DNA from 3 places in the Paenibacillus sp. EKM206P genome. Region 3 is predicted to be linked to each of the others. Evidence: predicted binding sites of a transcription regulator. Region 3 holds the regulator's gene; each other region holds the start of a gene.
The links. The regulator LexA, encoded in region 3, represses DNA repair genes until DNA is damaged. The targets are predictions, from matches to a motif close to CGAACATATGTTCG.
Positions count from the first base shown of each region.

Region 1: recA (recombinase RecA) is a predicted target of LexA. The motif match lies at 2,971-2,984, and genes of this name have one in related genera.
Region 2: addB (helicase-exonuclease AddAB subunit AddB) is a predicted target of LexA. The motif match lies at 2,539-2,552, and genes of this name have one in related genera.

Region 1 covers NZ_JAAMNQ010000004.1:218,995-224,877, forward strand. The annotation lists gene rny (ribonuclease Y) at 1-520, opposite strand, end outside; gene G9G53_RS10815 (regulatory protein RecX) at 895-1,644, opposite strand; gene recA (recombinase RecA) at 1,840-2,901, opposite strand; gene G9G53_RS10825 (competence/damage-inducible protein A) at 3,143-4,411, opposite strand; gene pgsA (CDP-diacylglycerol--glycerol-3-phosphate 3-phosphatidyltransferase) at 4,507-5,094, opposite strand; gene G9G53_RS10835 (YajQ family cyclic di-GMP-binding protein) at 5,304-5,795, opposite strand.
Region 2 covers NZ_JAAMNQ010000007.1:82,668-88,550, forward strand. The annotation lists gene G9G53_RS16060 (Na/Pi cotransporter family protein) at 1-605, opposite strand, end outside; gene G9G53_RS16065 (class I SAM-dependent rRNA methyltransferase) at 1,003-2,382, shown strand; gene addB (helicase-exonuclease AddAB subunit AddB) at 2,618-5,883, shown strand, end outside.
Region 3 covers NZ_JAAMNQ010000003.1:266,916-272,798, reverse strand. The annotation lists partial or broken gene G9G53_RS07955 (GNAT family N-acetyltransferase) at 1-299, opposite strand, end outside; gene G9G53_RS07950 (hypothetical protein) at 529-669, opposite strand; gene G9G53_RS07945 (hypothetical protein) at 710-874, opposite strand; gene G9G53_RS07940 (hypothetical protein) at 1,110-1,412, opposite strand; gene lexA (transcriptional repressor LexA) at 1,692-2,318, opposite strand; gene G9G53_RS07930 (LysM peptidoglycan-binding domain-containing protein) at 2,505-2,873, shown strand; gene G9G53_RS07925 (DUF896 domain-containing protein) at 2,982-3,188, shown strand; gene G9G53_RS07920 (hypothetical protein) at 3,309-3,818, shown strand; gene G9G53_RS07915 (HAD family hydrolase) at 3,974-4,768, shown strand; gene G9G53_RS07910 (1,2-dihydroxy-3-keto-5-methylthiopentene dioxygenase) at 4,868-5,410, opposite strand; gene metH (methionine synthase) at 5,692-5,883, shown strand, end outside.

The sequences.
Region 1 (5,883 bases), on a different contig from region 3:
GTTCAATTTCTTTAATCATCTGAGCTGTTTCATGACGAACTTCCTGCTCTACGTTGGTCAGAATAATACTTCTTGCATCCTCCATCGTCAGATTGGAAATACGCTCCAACTCAGTTACCTGACTCTTGTAAATCAAATCAATTTGCTGCTGGGTTTCATCGATTCGTTTCTCTTTGTTGGCCACCTGTTCTTCTTTGCGTTCCAGCGATTCCAATTTTTTATCCAGCGATTCTTCTTTTTGCAGCAATCTTCGTTCCTGTCGTTGAATTTCATTGCGACGTTCACGAGTTTCTTTTTCAGCTTCGGCACGGATGCGGTGAATTTCATCTTTCGCTTCCAATACCGTTTCCTTCTTCAGCGCTTCTGCCTCTTTTTTCGCGTTCTCCACGATTTGCGCGGCAGCTTCTTCCGCACTGGAGATCTTAGCTTCTGCAATAGATTTGCGAATAAAATAACCAATCCCGAACCCAAAGAATAACGCGGCTACAGCAACGAGAACGAACCAGATCGCAGTCATCATACTGTTCACCTCCCCGTTGGTTCCTCCAAGGCATTCCTTGGGACTTTTTGCAATTGTCACATTTACTTTGATCGTCAAACTAAGATAACGACACAAGGTCGTTTCATTTCATATGCACATGCTTTCACATGTACAATTCCGCCTGGCATAGCGGCATCACTTGTTATTTGGCGATGAGAACTCACCGGTGGATTCCGCTTTTTTGGAAGGAAAAAGGGCGTTCCACAAGTATCGTTTCATATATATTTTATTATTTGACAAATGGCATTGTCAAGGGAATGCAAACATTAGTAGAGTACCATGCAGCTTTCCATGTAATAACTAGCTCATCCTATCCGTTCATACTAGCCCAAGGTTCAGCAGCCGTTTGGCAATTATTCCTCCCACTGCAACAATTCCTCGTCATCTGAAGCAGCGTCATGCTCGGCCGCAGTGAGGTGATTGACCACTCGGCGTGTCATATCCCCCGAATATCCGCGTCTCATGAGAAAAGGGTAGGTTTTCCTTTTTTTCTCCATTATATCACCACGTACCTGATTCCATTTCTTACGTCCGATCGTCAAAGCACTCTCCCACTCCTCATTATCGGTGATTTCACCTAACGCTTCCCCAATAGAGGCTTTAGAGATGCCTTTCTGACGGAGTTCTTGCCTAACCCACATCTTCCCCTTACGTTGGCTAGTTATACGCTGCCTTGCCCATTGGCGGGCGTACAAATCATCATCCACGAGTTGCTCCCTTTCCAGTCGGACCATTACTTCGTCAATAACAGACTGATCCAGTTCTTTTTGCACCAAACGCTGGGCAATTTCCTGACGTGTGCGAGGCTTTCGCCCCAAATATCGAAGCGCGAGTACATAGGCCTGTTGCTTTTCATCTGCCAGAACAATATCTTCCAGTTCTTTTTTGACGAATGACGTTCCTTTGAACATATTGTACTTGATCATTACATCTTCTAATACAGACAATGAATACGGGCCAAAATGAATGATATAGCGTCCACGTTTGCGTCCCTGTCCCTGCTCTACCCTAGTAATCATCAATTCCTCATGATCCGGAAAAAGAGAAATCTCTTGTTGCTTATTTGCTTCCGCAGAATATTCATCTTCATCGTCCAACTGCAATATGTTTCCCTCACTTTGAAATTCACGAAAGCAGTCTTTGGACAACTGCTACGCAAAAGTTAGATTCCGCTGACAAAGCAGCTTTAATTGATGCAAAAATGCCCTGCACAACTGTGCAGGGCATCAGAATCATGCTATTCAACCGGATTGTGCCATAACCCTGGCTCCAGTTCACAAATCAGGATTCACCAAGCTTTATTCAAGCTCCAACAATTCCTGTTCTTCCTTGGCTTGCTGTGCCAACTCTTCTTCTGTAGGCGGAGCAACCGTCGTAATCAAATTGCTTGCCACCCGAATTTTTTGCTCGATCGTACTAGCAATGTTCGGATTTTCCTTCAAAAATTGCTTCGCATTCTCACGTCCCTGACCAAGGCGCTCACCTTCGTAGGAATACCAAGCTCCACTCTTGTCGACAATGTCATGCTCCGTACCGATATCGATCAAGCTACCTTCTTTGGAAATGCCCTCACCGTACATAATGTCCACTTCAGCCTGACGGAATGGAGGGGCAACTTTATTCTTCACGACTTTAATACGTGTGCGGTTACCCACAATGTCGTTACCCATTTTCAAACTTTCAATACGACGAACATCCAAACGTACCGTAGAGTAAAACTTCAAGGCACGTCCACCTGGTGTTGTTTCAGGGTTACCGAACATAACACCTACTTTTTCACGTAGCTGGTTAATAAAAATAGCAATAGTTTTCGATTTGTTAATGGCTCCAGACAGCTTACGCAATGCCTGCGACATCAGACGTGCTTGAAGACCGACGTGGGAATCTCCCATTTCGCCTTCAATCTCTGCCTTCGGCACAAGTGCCGCTACGGAGTCAACAACTACAATGTCTACTGCTCCACTACGTACAAGGGCTTCGGCAATCTCAAGCGCCTGCTCTCCTGTATCTGGTTGCGATAGTAACAACTCATCAATATTGACACCCAGCTTGCTTGCATACGACGGATCAAGCGCATGCTCGGCGTCGATAAAGGCGGCTTGTCCGCCTGTTTTTTGCACCTCTGCGATAGCGTGAAGAGCTACTGTCGTTTTACCGGATGATTCCGGTCCGTATATTTCAATAACCCGGCCTCTTGGAAAGCCGCCCGTTCCTAACGCAATATCCAAAGCAATCGAACCACTGGGGATCGTTTCCACTTGCATGTGGGTAGACTCACCCAACTTCATAATGGAACCTTTACCAAATTGCTTTTCTATTTGACGGAGCGCCATATCCAGCGCAGCACGACGATCTGACAATAAACTCACATCCTTCATTGTTTGTACTTTAATAATACCTTGTTTTGACACGCTTGCCAAGCATTTTTTCGAACATACATTCGTTTTTTTATTCACACAGCTCTCTTCTGTAATTACACCTGTCTCTTAAAACAAAAAAAGAACCGCTGGCAAAAGGCTTTGCAACGGTTCTTCCGATAAGGTAATTATATCATGAATATCTATCTAAAACAACTCTACGACCCACACTGTACATAAATGATTAAGAGAGTTTCTCGTTCTCTACCAGCCTGCGCCACAATCTGTACAGAATCGCTTTGACTGATCGCAGTCGGATTGTTTCGCGGTTACCACTCAATCTCAGTTCATGTACTTCCGTTTCCTTGTCGCGTTCAGCAATGCCAATATACACTAGACCGACTGGCTTCCGTTCGGAATACCCAGGCCCGGCTACACCAGTAACTGAAAGTCCAAAATCGCTGTCCATGATCATTCTCGCCTGCTCTGCAAGCACAAGGGCCACTTCCTTACTCACTGCACCTGGCGCTTGATCCCCTTCCAAATAATCACAAGGCACGTTGAGTAATTTCATCTTCATTTCATTGGAATAGCACACGATGCCACCTTGAAACATAGTAGCACTGCCAGGTATAGAAGTGAGGTGTTCCATCAGCATTCCACCTGTACAGCTTTCTGCCGCACTCACAGTGAGTCCGCGATTGGCCATTAGATCTACGATAACCTTCTCCAGCGTAACATCTTCGCTTGCATACATAAATTCCGAAAGACGCTGCTGAATTTCTACTTCCGTAGCCGTCAGCTTAATCAATGCTTCACTTTCGCTGGCCGCCTTGGTGGATATACGGATCGTGACTTCCCCTTCCTTGGCATAAGGAGCAATCGTGGGGTCTGTCTGGGATTGGATCAGATCTAACAAACGGGTTTCAAGAGCTGACTCACCAATCCCTGCAAATTTTAGCATTTTTGAATAAATTGGCATTTCCTCACCGCTCAATGCCTGCTGAAGCAACCAAGGTTTGGCCTGGTTTGCAAACATCGGTTTGAGTTCCTTAGGAGGTCCAGGCAAAACTACATAAAATTTACCATCCTGTGCAATTGCGTCGCCCACAGCTAGCCCTGTCTCATTTTCAAGCGGAGTAGCACCTTCAATAGAAAGCGCCTGCCGGCGGTTATTTTCGGTCATTTCTACCCCACGGTTACGAAAAAATTGATCTAGCTTGTCCATTGCAAGACGATCTATGTGCAATTTTCGCCCCAATACAGACGCTATCGCATCTTTCGTCAAATCATCCTGGGTCGGTCCCAGACCGCCAGAAAATAAAATAATATCCGCACGCTTCTGAGCAATTCTTATGGCTTCCTGAAGCCGATCTATGTTATCGCCAACCACAGTCTGAAAATATACATCGATTCCAATTGTAGCCAACTCTTGTGACAAATATTGAGCATTTGTATTCACTATTTGTCCGAGCAATAACTCTGTTCCTACCGCAATTATTTCAGCTTTCATCAATTCTTCCTCCTGTACTGCGAATATGATGGGAATTATATAAAGAAACAGCAATAAGTTTAGTCCCTATTGCTGTTTCCATAAAATTTATACTGTTAAACCTTGGAGGAGCTCAGCAAATGGATATTTTTCACGAAATAATCAATACCCGAATAAATGGTGATCAACACCGCTGCCCATATCGCTATTAAATCAAACGGTATACCAAGAAAAACAAACGGGAAATTATTAATGAGCAGCGCTACTATAGCAACAATCTGAATGATCGTCTTTAATTTGCCCCAATTGCTTGCAGCAACCACAGACCCATCCAGCAAGGCAATCTGACGCAGCCCCGTAACCGCAAACTCACGGCTAACAATCACAACAACAATCCACGAATCAATTTTCCCCATTTCTACCAAGGAAACCAAAATGGCGGTTACCAAAAGCTTATCAGCAAGGGGGTCCAACAGCTTGCCCAAATTGGTGACCATATTATTTTTACGTGCCAAATACCCGTCAAGACCGTCCGTGCTGGCTGCTACAAGGAAAATGATAGCCGCAATCAGCTGATTATACGGCAGCTTGAAAGCTCCGATCTCAATCGGTGGCGGATAAAAATCAAAGTCCACCAGCAAAGCCAGCATCATCACCGGGATAAGGCAAATCCGCGTTATTGTAATTCTGTTGGGTAAATTCACAACACACTCTCCCCTGATTATCGTACTTGATTACAAATGGCAGTTTTCGGATTAAATTCAACCCTATGTAAATCGCTTTCGGCGAGCGCTATACACCTGAATTGTCTGCATTTTCGTTACAAGTATAATATGGCGCAAAACGCATGTCAAAATAACCTGCCGCACATCAAGCAACGTTTTTCCTGCAAAATATATGAGGGAAAACGTCTTTATTTCATGTTTGTAAATTGAAGCTCCAATGGCAAATCAGCTTTACGTAGCAATTGAATGATCGCCTGTAAATCATCCCTGTTTTTCCCGGTCACCCGGATTTGATCACCTTGAATCTGACTTTTAACTTTTAGCTTGGAGTCCCGAATAAGAATGTTAATTTTCTTGGCATTATCCTGATCAATTCCCTGCTTCAGCGAAAGACGCTGACGCACTGAACCTAGAGAAGCGGGTTCCAATTTGCCATACTCCACATTTTTGAGGGACAGACCTCGTTTAGCCATTTTAGACTGCAAAATATCAATCACCGCATTCAGCTTGTATTCGTCTTCCGATGCAATCGTAAGAGCTTCTTTCTCAAGCTTGAGGCTACTTTTGCTATCCTTGAAATCAAATCGTGTTTCAATTTCACGCTCCGTCTGATGAACCGCATTTGTTAACTCCTGCATATCCATTTTGGAGACGATATCAAATGAATTTTCTGAAGCCATCGTTTCACTTTCCTTTCCACAACAAAGTTCAATATCTAATTATAGGCTAGTCATTTACAAAAATCCAATAATCGGTTGACTAAAAAGG
Region 2 (5,883 bases), on a different contig from region 3:
AAGGCCCACCACATGTTGGCCGCAGCGTGATCAAGAAACCAGCGGAATAGTCCGGCCTGCTCAATCCATGGGCCGACCGTTTGCATTACGCGGATACCCGCCAGAATCAGCGAAAATCCAGCAAATACGAGGCTGATATATTGTGCAGCCTGCGGACGGCTAAGCCCATTGGAGCCGGGTGAAATTCCGGCAGACGCGTACTGGCGAACGGAGACGGATTCTCCCCACAGTACGGCGGCGCTCCAGCAGAGCAGTGAGCCGCAGAGCAGCGGAACAGCCAGCTTGCCAAGCTGGAGCCCCATCAGCTCGGTGGTGAGACAGGTACCGATATTGGTGCCGAGAATGATGCCGAGCGTGCGGCCATAGGTCAACAGCCCGGCGTTGACCAGTCCGATCGTCAGCACCGTTACAGCGGTGCTGCTTTGCAACAGGGCGGTAATGCCTGAACTGAACAGCATACCCCGCCAAGGGGAAACGGTGGCGCGGTTCAGCCAATGGGTGAGGAAGGGGCCGGCCAAATGCCGGAGGGCTGCTTCCATCAGCTTCATCCCGCCCAAAAAAATAAACAGTCCGCCGCACAGCGGGAGTATAACATGTATAAGCACGGGCATAGCCCCCTTTTCTAGGTGAAAATACTTATGTAACAGCCTATGATCTGTCGAGGACAGCCATGACAAGCATGGCTAAGCTCTTTTTAGGAAAACGATAATTTTTGTAGTATCTTCACAAGCTTTAAAAGCGTGACGCCGATATACAGGCGGGCAGTAGCGAAGCGGATCATTTGAATCTGGAGAAGCGAGAGCGTTCGCCTGAAAGCTTTCCAAAGGAAAGCTGCTTCGGAAGTATAAACCTAGGGGGATTCTTACCATTAAAATCATTTATAAAATCCAAAGAATCCCCGTGCAACAGCGATCGTAAGATCAAATGATCCGCGGAGCCGCGCCCCATCGAACACCGCACTTTTAAGGACTTTGAGTAACTTAAGAATAGGAGTGAAGGATTTTGCCTTCAGTAATATTAGAACGCAGCCGTAAAAAAAGGCTGGAGCACGCACACCCTTGGGTGTTTAAAAACGAAATAGCCAAGATCGAAGGGGAGCCAGAGGCAGGCGATTTGGTCAGTATCGTTAACCATCAGGGGCGTTATTTGGCGTCAGGCTACTATAATCCAGCTTCACAAATTACAGTGCGTGTGATGTCCTACGAGCCGCTAGAAGCAATGGATCAAAACTTTTTTGCCCAACGCTTTCGCAAATGCCTGGAGCACCGCGAACGTTTTGTGACCGGGGGAGACGCTTATCGGTTGGTGTACGGTGAGGCTGATTTTTTGCCTGGACTGATTGTAGACCGTTTTGGTGATGTGTTGGTTGTGCAGCTGTTAACGCTTGGCATGGATCGGCGCAGGGAAGAAATCAGGGATGCGCTCGTTGAAGTATTGGGTCCTGTTGGTATATATGAGCGCAGTGATGTATCCATCCGAGAGCTGGAAGGATTGAAACAAACGAAGGGTCCTTTGTACGGTGATTGCCCGCGTCATGTAGTGGTGACGGAAAATGGCCTGCACATCAAGGTTGATATCGTAGAGGGCCAGAAGACGGGTTATTTCTTTGACCAGCGTGAAAATCGTGCGGCCATAGCACCGTTGATGACAGGTTGGGGAGCACGTAGTGGAATTACGCTACAAGAAGTTGCTACAGACTCAGGGGACGCTACCACAACGGTCATGAAGCCAGTGAATAAAAGTGGTAAGGTTGTTGAATTCCCATTCTGGGACGGCGCAACCGTATTGGAATGTTTTTCACATACGGGAAGCTTTACGCTCAATGCCTGTAAATATGGTGCTAAAAAAGTAACTTGTCTTGATATTTCTGAGCATGCGATTGAAAGTGCGCGGGACAATGTCAAGCTGAACGGTTTTGAGGAACGCGTCGAGTTTGTCGTCGACGATGCTTTTCAATATTTGCGTAATCAGGTGAAAGGTGTAGAGGAACGCAATGCACGAGCCGGGGGCAAAGGAGATACGTCTAAGCCGCTGACAGCGGGTGGCGGACGCACCTTTGACGTGGTCATTCTTGATCCGCCAGCCTTTGCCAAAACGAAGAACGCTGTCAAAGGGGCTACACGTGGATATAAAGATATCAACCTGCACGGGATGAAGCTCGTTAATGAGGGCGGCTATCTGGTGACAGCGAGTTGCTCGTTCCACATGCGGCCGGAGTTGTTTTTGGACACCATTAAGGAAGCAGCGGCAGATGCCGGCAAAATCCTTCGTCTGGTAGACTGGAGAGCAGCTGGTAAGGACCATCCTCAAATTTTGGGTGTGGAGGAAGGCCATTACTTGAAATTCGCCATCTTTGAGGTGCGCAGCCGGACACAGTTGTAGTTTCATACAAAGTCAAAGTCAATCGCCCTTTTGGTGATTAAATAGGTAAAATAAACTCGTTTTAGGTATAAATCAGTCCTGTAGAGAAGGCGTGCACCAAGCCATTCTGCGGGACTGATTTATTTTTTAGAGGGAGAAAGAATTGCTACAACATGGCAAACGTACGTTCTTTTCTCTCTTGCCTGATATGCTATACTGTTTAATAGAATGTTGTTCGTTGGAAAGGAGGCGCATCATGTCGGTCCGTTTGTTGATTGGCCGCTCTGGGAGTGGTAAAAGTACGTTAATCCGCAATGAAATGACGTCTATGTTACGCGAGGAGCCGCTAGGTAAGCCTATGCTGTTACTTGTACCGGAGCAATCGTCATTTGCTTCTGAGCATGCGTTACTTACAGAAGCCGGAAACGGTATTCAGGGGTCGGTGCGCGCCCAAGTGATGGGATTTCACCGTCTTGCCTATTTAGTTATGCAGGAAACTGGGGGTTCAGCGCTGGTGCCTGTAACGGAAGAAGGCAAGAAGATGCTTTTATATAAAATTATTCGTCGTCGCAAGGATGAACTGAATTTGTTTAAGGATTCGGGAGACCAGCTCGGCTTTGTGGATCGGTTGAATACATTGTTTACGGAGCTAAAGCAGTATGGAAATGATACTCGGTCTGTACCCGAGCAACTGGAGCGAATGAACGCTGCAGGAGAGTCAACTCCGATTTTGCGCGGCAAGCTCAAAGATATCAGTCTAATCTATGAGGATTTTGAACGAGAGCTGACGCTTAAATATATCGATGGTGAAGATACGCTGCGCATGCTGGCAGAACAGATTGCTGAGTCTTCCCTTGTGCGTGGGGCAGATATTTGGATGGATGGCTACCGTAGGTTTACACCACATGAATATAAGGTTGTGGAGCAGCTTATGCTGCATGCCTCTTCATTGACGGTGGCGCTGACTTGCAACCGCAGCTACGAGAACGGACAGCTTCCGCATGAGCTGGATTTGTTTCATCCTTCGGCGGCTACGTATGTAAAGCTCAAAGGAATGGCAGACGAGCTGATGATAGAGACGCAGACACAATTACTTCGCCCTGATCCGCCGCCGAGATTTAAGGAGCGTCCGGCGTTGGCGTATTTGGAGGCTAACTTTGAATATCGTACAGGGTTACGGAATCAGGAACAACGGATGCGGCTGCAGCAGCTACGAGAGCAGTGGACAGAAGAACAGCCGGAAGGCATAAAACTGTATGCTGCGGCGAATCGCCGCGCTGAGTTGGAAGGTGCTGTACGCGAAATGCGTCGTTTAGCCCGAGATGAGGGCGCGCGTTATCGGGAGATGGCCCTGTTTGTGCGTCATATTGAAGATTATGAGTCATGGGTGGAACCGATATTCAAACAATATGAGGTTCCAGTATTTCTGGATCAGCGGAGAAGTGTATTGCATCATCCCTTAGTGGAATTGATTCTGGCTTCACTGGATATCGTGCAGCGACGCTGGCGATATGAGGATGTATTCCGTGCGGTCAAAACAGATCTTCTCCTGCCGCTGGATGGTCGGGTGAGCCGCGAGGAGATGGATCGTCTGGAAAACTATGTACTGGCCTGCGGAATACAAGGTAGCCGTTGGACAGACGGTCGCCCGTGGCAGGCTGTGCCCAGCTTGTCACTGGAGCTGGAGGAGCAGGAACGGAACCGTAGGCGGGATGAAACGTTGGATTTGATGGAGCTGTGTCGGGATGTAATCGTGACGCCTTTACGTGCGTTTGAGAAACGTGTGGGCAAGGCACGAACTGCACTTGAGAAGTGTGAAGCGGTATATCTGTTACTGGAGGATGCAGAAATTGGCCACAAGCTGGACGCCTTCATTCATCAGGCAGAGGAAGCAGGAAATCCTGAGCAGGCCAAGGAGCATCGTCAGGTATGGGATGCAGTGCTTGAACTACTGGATCAAATCGTCGAAATGATGGGTGACGAGAGGCTGGATACCTCTTTGTTTGCGGGTGTGCTGGAAACGGGATTGGCTGAATTCCGTATGGGACTTGTTCCGCCAGCTCTGGATCAGGTTCTAGTCGGAAACACGGATCGTACACGTGTGACCGGTATTCAACATGCTTTTGTGCTAGGTATGAACGAAGGTGTGATGCCGGCTGTGTTCCATGAGGACGGTGTGCTGAATGAGCAGGAGCGTACGGCATTAAACGAACGAGGCGTAGAGCTGGCGCCGGATATGACAAGACGTCTGCTGGACGAACGTTTTCTCGCTTATACGGCCCTTACTTCAGCCGGTAGAAGCCTGTGGATGAGCTATGCCGTGACTGATGAAGAAGGCAAGTCATTGTTGCCGTCTGAGTTAGTACGACATGTGCGGCAATTGTTTCCTAGTCTGGACGAACGCCCACTGGCTGGATACCCTTTGCCTGGGGATGCTTGGACGACGCAATGGGAGTATGCTTCTCATCCGTCCGAGGCTTTGCCGCAGCTTATTGCGCAATTACGACAATGGCGACGTGGCGGTGACATTTTATCTCCTTGGTGGGAGGTATATAACTGGTATGCCAGCCAGCAAGGGCGTGAGAAGGACAAGCTGCGTCAGCTGTTGACCTCACTTTTTTACGAGAACCATGCCGAAATGCAGAAGGAAACGAGCCGTCGTCTGTACGGCAGCAAGCTGCGTACCAGCGTATCTCGTATGGAACGTTTTGTGGCATGTCCATTTTCGCACTTTGCCTCTCATGGTCTTCGTTTGAAGGAACGTCAAATGTATCGCCTGAAGGCCCCGGATATCGGACAATTATTCCATGCAGCGCTTGGAGAGATGGCGATCAATCTGCGTAATCGCAATGTCAGCTGGGGCAGTCTCAGCACGGAGGAATGCCGCCAAGAGGCGGAAAGTACAGTGGAGCGTTTGGCTCCTCGTCTGCAAGGCGAGATTCTAATGAGCTCCAAGCGGTATGGGTACATTTTGCGCAAATTGAAAGATATCGTGAGCCGTGCTTCGTTGATTTTAGGTGAACATGCGCGAAGAGGTAGTTTTGAGCCGATTGGGCTGGAGTTGGACTTTGGGCCGGGTCAGCAGCTTCCTCCGTTAAGCTTCCGGTTAGATAACGGTGTTGTGATGGAAATTGTCGGACGGATCGACCGTGTAGATGTGGCAGAGGGAGAAAAAGGTTTACTTTTGCGTGTCATCGATTACAAGTCCAGCCAAAAGGATCTCAAGCTGCATGAAGTGTACTATGGCTTGTCCTTGCAAATGCTCACGTACCTGGATGTGCTGCTGAATGCGGCGGAGGAATGGTTGGGCGAGACTGCTTATCCGGCGGGTACGCTGTATTTTCACGTCCACAATCCGATGTTACAGTCGCCTAACGGTCTTAGCGAAGAACAGGCCCGTCAGGAGCTTTTGAAACGTTTTAAGATGAAAGGATTATTGCTTGCGGATCGGGATGTAGTTGGGCAGATGGATACATCATTGGACAAGGGATATTCTTCTATTTTACCTGTTGCGGTGAAAGC
Region 3 (5,883 bases):
GCAACGGCAATATCCTCAATTAGAGCATAGCCATTCCAATAAGTACAAAGTTTAATTTTCCCAACACAGTCGTTCTCATCATAATATAAAAAAATAGATTTTCCTTGTTCATTAATATAACTGATATCGACGTCATCATCCTCATACTGTTTAAAATATGGTTCGGGAAAACTTTCTTATATATATGACCAAATGTTGTTCTCGTATTTAGGTATAATTTTTCCTGACACAATAAAGCCGTTATTCTCATTTGACTTTTTAAAATCCCCCATATTTGAAAGTGACATTTTAATTATCATGGCTTGTCTCCTTCTGGTTTAATTTCTCTATGCACATTATTCTAAAAGAGAACCACTTTTTCCTGTCTGTTAGATTTATAAAAGAGTAAAATAGTAGCGACTGTTCAACTATGTGTGATATTTTAGATCCCCCTCCGCTTGCTTAAATGATTCATAGCAGTAGTTAGGTGTGCTATTTAACACAAAAAAGCAGGAAGAATTCCTCCCGCTTTTTGCATGGAAACAATTATTAACGTCTGCGTTGTCTATCGTTTACGCTAAACAAATTAACAGCCAGTGCGTTACCTCTTGCACGCGCAGTGGCTCTTTGATTGGAACGGATGTTCAATCTTCTTCTTCTTAAATCACGTCTGCAATGTCTTCTGCTCATAATATCACCTCCCTTCAAGAAATGAAGGTGCGGTTGAATCTTAGTGGCGTTTATGCTTACGCTTGGAAATTTTGATATTCAAGGCATTGGTTGCTAGTGCATTTCCGCTTCCTGTTTTAGCAGCTGCGGCTTGAAAGACTTTAACGACCAGATATCTGTTTTTCCCGATGCGATGCTTATACGTTTTAACTCTATTTCTGATCATCTGCATATCTCCTTTGCTTAGTTCTGCTATATATATATGTCAATTGTGATAGTAATGTATCAGCATAAATCTATTAGAAGCAAAAAGAAGCTAGTACCTATATCCCTAAAGGTTAACAAAAAAACTCATGCGAACCTGTCTTCGCCTTTTCAACTTTACGTTGCAGGAGATGTTACAGGCAGGTCGGCATGAGTCTAATGTGTAGAATAAAGATAATATGCAGTTTGTATGAAAATTATTTACTATTAAGGGTGTTAAGTTTTTTTTCGTAGTATGCCTCTTGGGCAAGAATATGATTCAGTTGTTCTGAGAGCTGTTTATATTCTTGGCTGGCCTCTGGGTAATTATTTCTTTCGGAAATTACAGCTTCAAGTTGCTTTTCTAAATACCTGAAATGGATGAGTATTTGTATGTACTGAATACGATCGTAGGTTGTTATGTGTGATTTCTCTTCTGCATACAAATGATCCATTGTTGGAACTGCACAGCTTACGACGATAAATATCATAACAAACGCTGAAATTATTATTTTTTTCATTTAATTCCTCCTACAGAGCTATGAGTAATTAATATACCATATTTAGCTAAAAGAAAGATCTATTAGTTTTTCCCATAACAGTATAGCTGTTCAAGATCAGTGGGGGATTATTTGAGATGATGAGGCTGATTTTATAGTAGATACAATAGGAATAGGTTGCAAAAAGGAAAGAATAGTTGTGAGATACATAGTAAGCATAATAACAATACAAAACCGGCTTGCCCTAGGCAGCCGGTTTTGTATTAGGGGATAGAATAACGGGGAAGGAAGAACGAGAAATCAGTGGAAGTCCCGGAAGAGTCCTACAACTTTGCCCAAAATACTGACGTGTGTCAGACGAAGCGGTTCAAAGGCTGGATTTTCAGGTTGAAGCCGGATATGATCTTTTTCTTTGTAGAAGGTTTTAACTGTAGCTTCGTCTTCATCTGTCATAGCTACAACAATATCGCCATTATCAGCGGTCTGCTGCTGACGTACGATTACATAGTCTCCGTTAGCAATCCCAGCCTCAATCATGCTTTCGCCTACAACAGATAACATGAATATTTTATCCTCACCAACAAAGTGTTGGGGAAGAGGAAAGTAATCTTCAATATTTTCTGTCGCCGTAATAGGAAGACCAGCGGTTACTTTGCCGACGACGGGGACACGACTAATGGAGTAATTAATCAAGTTGCTGTTATCCGATTCGTCTTGACCGAGTAACTCAATAGCCCGTGGTTTTGTAGGATCGCGGCGAATGAGTCCTTTTTTCTCTAAGCGATCCAAATGACCGTGAACCGTAGAACTGGAGGCCAATCCGACAGCCTCGCCTATTTCGCGTACAGAAGGGGGGTATCCCTTTAGACGCACTTCATTGCGGATAAATTCAAGAATGGCCTGCTGGCGGCTCGAAATCTTAGACATACCGTATCAACCCCATTTAGTAACGTTTGGGAAAATTATAGCATAGAACCTCCGTTCGTACAAACATAAGTTCTAAATAATCCCTAAAAAAATTGCGAACTTTTGTTCTCTTTTCTATTGAACAAAACAAACGTTCGTGTTATATTGTGAAAACATAAGAACAAACGTTTGGAGGACACAGCCATGATGAAATATAGCACCTATCAAAGTATTTTTCCAATGAATATAGAAAATTTACAGGAGACCCGAAAAGAGGGTAGGGCGCGTTTTATGCAGATTATTACCCATACTCTTTTACTTAAGCTTCTTATTATAGTGATTGTTGCTTGGATTGCAGGAGCAGGTGTACTTACGGTTTTCGCGGCTCCTTCAGCTTCCAAGGAAGAAGTGACTAAACTGACGGTACAACCTGGGGATACGTTGTGGCAGATTGCCGCGAATCATAAACCGGAACGAATGGATACACGGGTATATATAGAAGGAATTGTGCGGATTAACGGTTTAGAGGATCGGGGAGTGCAGGCAGGTCAGGTACTCAAGCTTCCTGACTTATGATCTATTGACTATTAGAGCTTGTCAGGGAGCGTAATGCGGGAGCCTTGACAAGCTCTTTTCTACATGTCAAAGTGTATTATATCTTTGCTTTTATGGAGGGGACACAATTTGGATATAGACAGCTTGGTACAGCGCATTAATGAATTAGCGCGCAAAGCAAAATCCGAGGGTTTGACGGAAGAGGAAGCCACAGAGCGCGCCAATCTTCGAGAAATTTATTTAGGTAACATTCGCCGTAATTTTCGGCAGCAGCTTGAAACGATTGAATTTGTGGACGATGATACATCGAAGGGAAATGACGGGCTGAAGCATTAATGTTGTTAAAGCGCCCAAGCCTGCAATTTGCCTTTTGTTTTAGGTACCTCTCATGGTATCTATATAGATCAGCTTTGAGGCAATTGTTTTAATGTAATATATCTGGGAAGGAATTGAGAGATGGCCCGATCATTTGAAAGAAAAGTACGCAAAAACACAGCGCATTTAAATAAATCGCGCAAAAAGCAAGGTATTCAAACCATTAGCGGCGCAGGTTCTGCAATGGATATTTTCCGTGGCCGTAACATTACTGTGCCAATTATGCTGGCTGGTCTTTCTGTATTGTACATGCTTATGAGTTACTTTTTGACTAAGACCGGTATGCGAGGGATGGATTGGCTTGTATTCGGCCTGTACTTGATGTTGGCTGTTATCTTTTTTATCCGTCGTCCTTATCTGAAAGTGGGAAAGGATACTCTCTATATGCTGAAAGGTGGTAGAGAACGTCCAATGACGGCAGGGGACATGAAAGCCATCAAGATTGAAAAGGGTTACGTAACCGTTGAAAGAAAAGGTAAGGGTGGTAATTTTATTTTCACAAAATCATTAGGTCGCTATGACACGGATGCCATTGCAGAGCGACTTGAGAAGTTTGCGCTATCCAATCAGATACAGGTTGACAAGAAATAACTGATTTAGCCTGTAGCTCTGTAACAAAGGCCGTATGATGTTATTTCATATAACATGCTGCGGCCGCTTGCTTAATATGGGCACACATAACGATTCAAATGCTTAATCAAGCAAATAGGCGTACATATACTGTGGAAAGAGAGTGGATAATTCAGATGACGATTCAGGCGGTAATGTTTGATCTTGATGATACCCTTTTGTGGGATGAACGTAGTGTAGAAGAGGCATTTGATGCAGCGTGTCAAACAGGCTCCCGTGAAGCAGGTGTTGATCCAAAAGCTCTGGAGGAAGCCGTACGTAAAGAAGCACGCGCTTTGTATGAATCCTATGAAACCTTTAGTTTTACTCAAATGATCGGCATTAATCCGTTTGAAGGATTGTGGGCGAATTTTACAGCAGGTGAGCAGCCTGAATTCCGTCAATTGGAACAGTTGGCCCCTGTTTATCGAAAGGAATCATGGCGCAGAGGACTCCAGCAACTAGGGATAGATAATGAGAAGTTGGCGGAAAAGCTGGCTACCCAATTTGCTTCGGAAAGACGCGCGCGTCCCCATGTATATGAAGAAACGTTTGAAATTCTAGAACAATTGAAGGGACAGTACAAGCTGTTATTGTTGACAAACGGTTCCCCTGATTTACAACAGGAGAAACTGGATGGAGTTCCTCAATTAGCTCCTTTCTTTGATCATGTGGTCATTTCAGGTTCATTTGGTCGAGGCAAGCCGGATCCGTCTATATTCCAGCATGCGTTGGGGCTTCTTGGTATTGAGCCCGAACATGCTTTAATGGTAGGAGATAAGCTGACGACTGATATTCAAGGAGCGTTGGCAGCAGGTGTTCACTCGGTGTGGGTGAACCGAAACGCCAAAACCAATACCACAGAGATCAAGCCGAAGTTTCAAATCAAGCATCTGTCTGAATTGGATGGAATTATTCAGTCGTTAAAGTAAGAAATCTACACCTTTAGAAACGAGTATTAAGAAAACTCCCTTCGCTCGATTGTCACAGAGCAGAGGGAGTTTTTTATTTACACAAGGATAAATTCGTAATTATGCTTTAATGAAGGTTGGATCTTCGAACGGTTCCGCAATCCAGCCATTTTCTTCAATGAACAAGCGGACTGCCACGATCTTTTGATTCTCCATTAAAGTGAAGAAGTGAGGTATATTTTCGGGTACGGAGATAACGTCCCCCGGTGAAAGCTCTACGTTAAAATAGCCGATCTCTTCAGGTCCTTTAATGATAAAGATGCCTTTACCAGCGACAATGGCACGGATTTCATCCTCGGTATGGGTGTGAATTTGCTCAAACTTGGCCAGCAGCTCGTCCAAATTCGGCGTTGCTTCAGATAGAGTGATAACGTCCCATATTTTATATCCGCGACGTGCGGCTAAATCCTTGATTTCGGGTTCAAATGTTTTGAGAACAGCGGCCTTTTGATCATCTGTTAAGGTAAAGTTCTCTTGCAGCTCCCCGGACAATTTGGAAGCATCCCAATGTTCATACAATATCTCGTGACTCTCCAGAAATTCACGTACTTGTTCTTCACCGTTAATTCTTTCATTCGTATTACGTATTAAGATTTCGGCCATGTATCTATTCCCTCTTTTCCACTTGGATTAATGTTATATAAAGAATACCATGTCTTGAAACGTTGTACAATACAGGATTTCAACATTTTATAATGCAAATGGCTATAGCTAAAGGATACAGGGTTAAGTACGTTCTAAAATGCTACAAACTATAAAAATGGATTAGAGAAGTCATTTTTACAAAGAACAACCTGTATAAAACGTATGTTTTTACTTCAATCTATCTAAATGATACGGTTTCTGCTAAACTAGGATTTAACGTTTTGCGGGGGTGAAGAAATTTGGATAAAGTTAGCTTGCAGGATGCATTACAACGAAGAATACTCCTTCTTGATGGGGCCATGGGCACCATGATTCAACAGGAAGACCTTTCCCCCGATGATTTTGGTGGGGAAGAGCTGGAGGGCTGTAATGAAATGCTGGTCTTAACGAGACCGGATGTCATTCAAGGGATTCATGAAGCCTACTTGAAG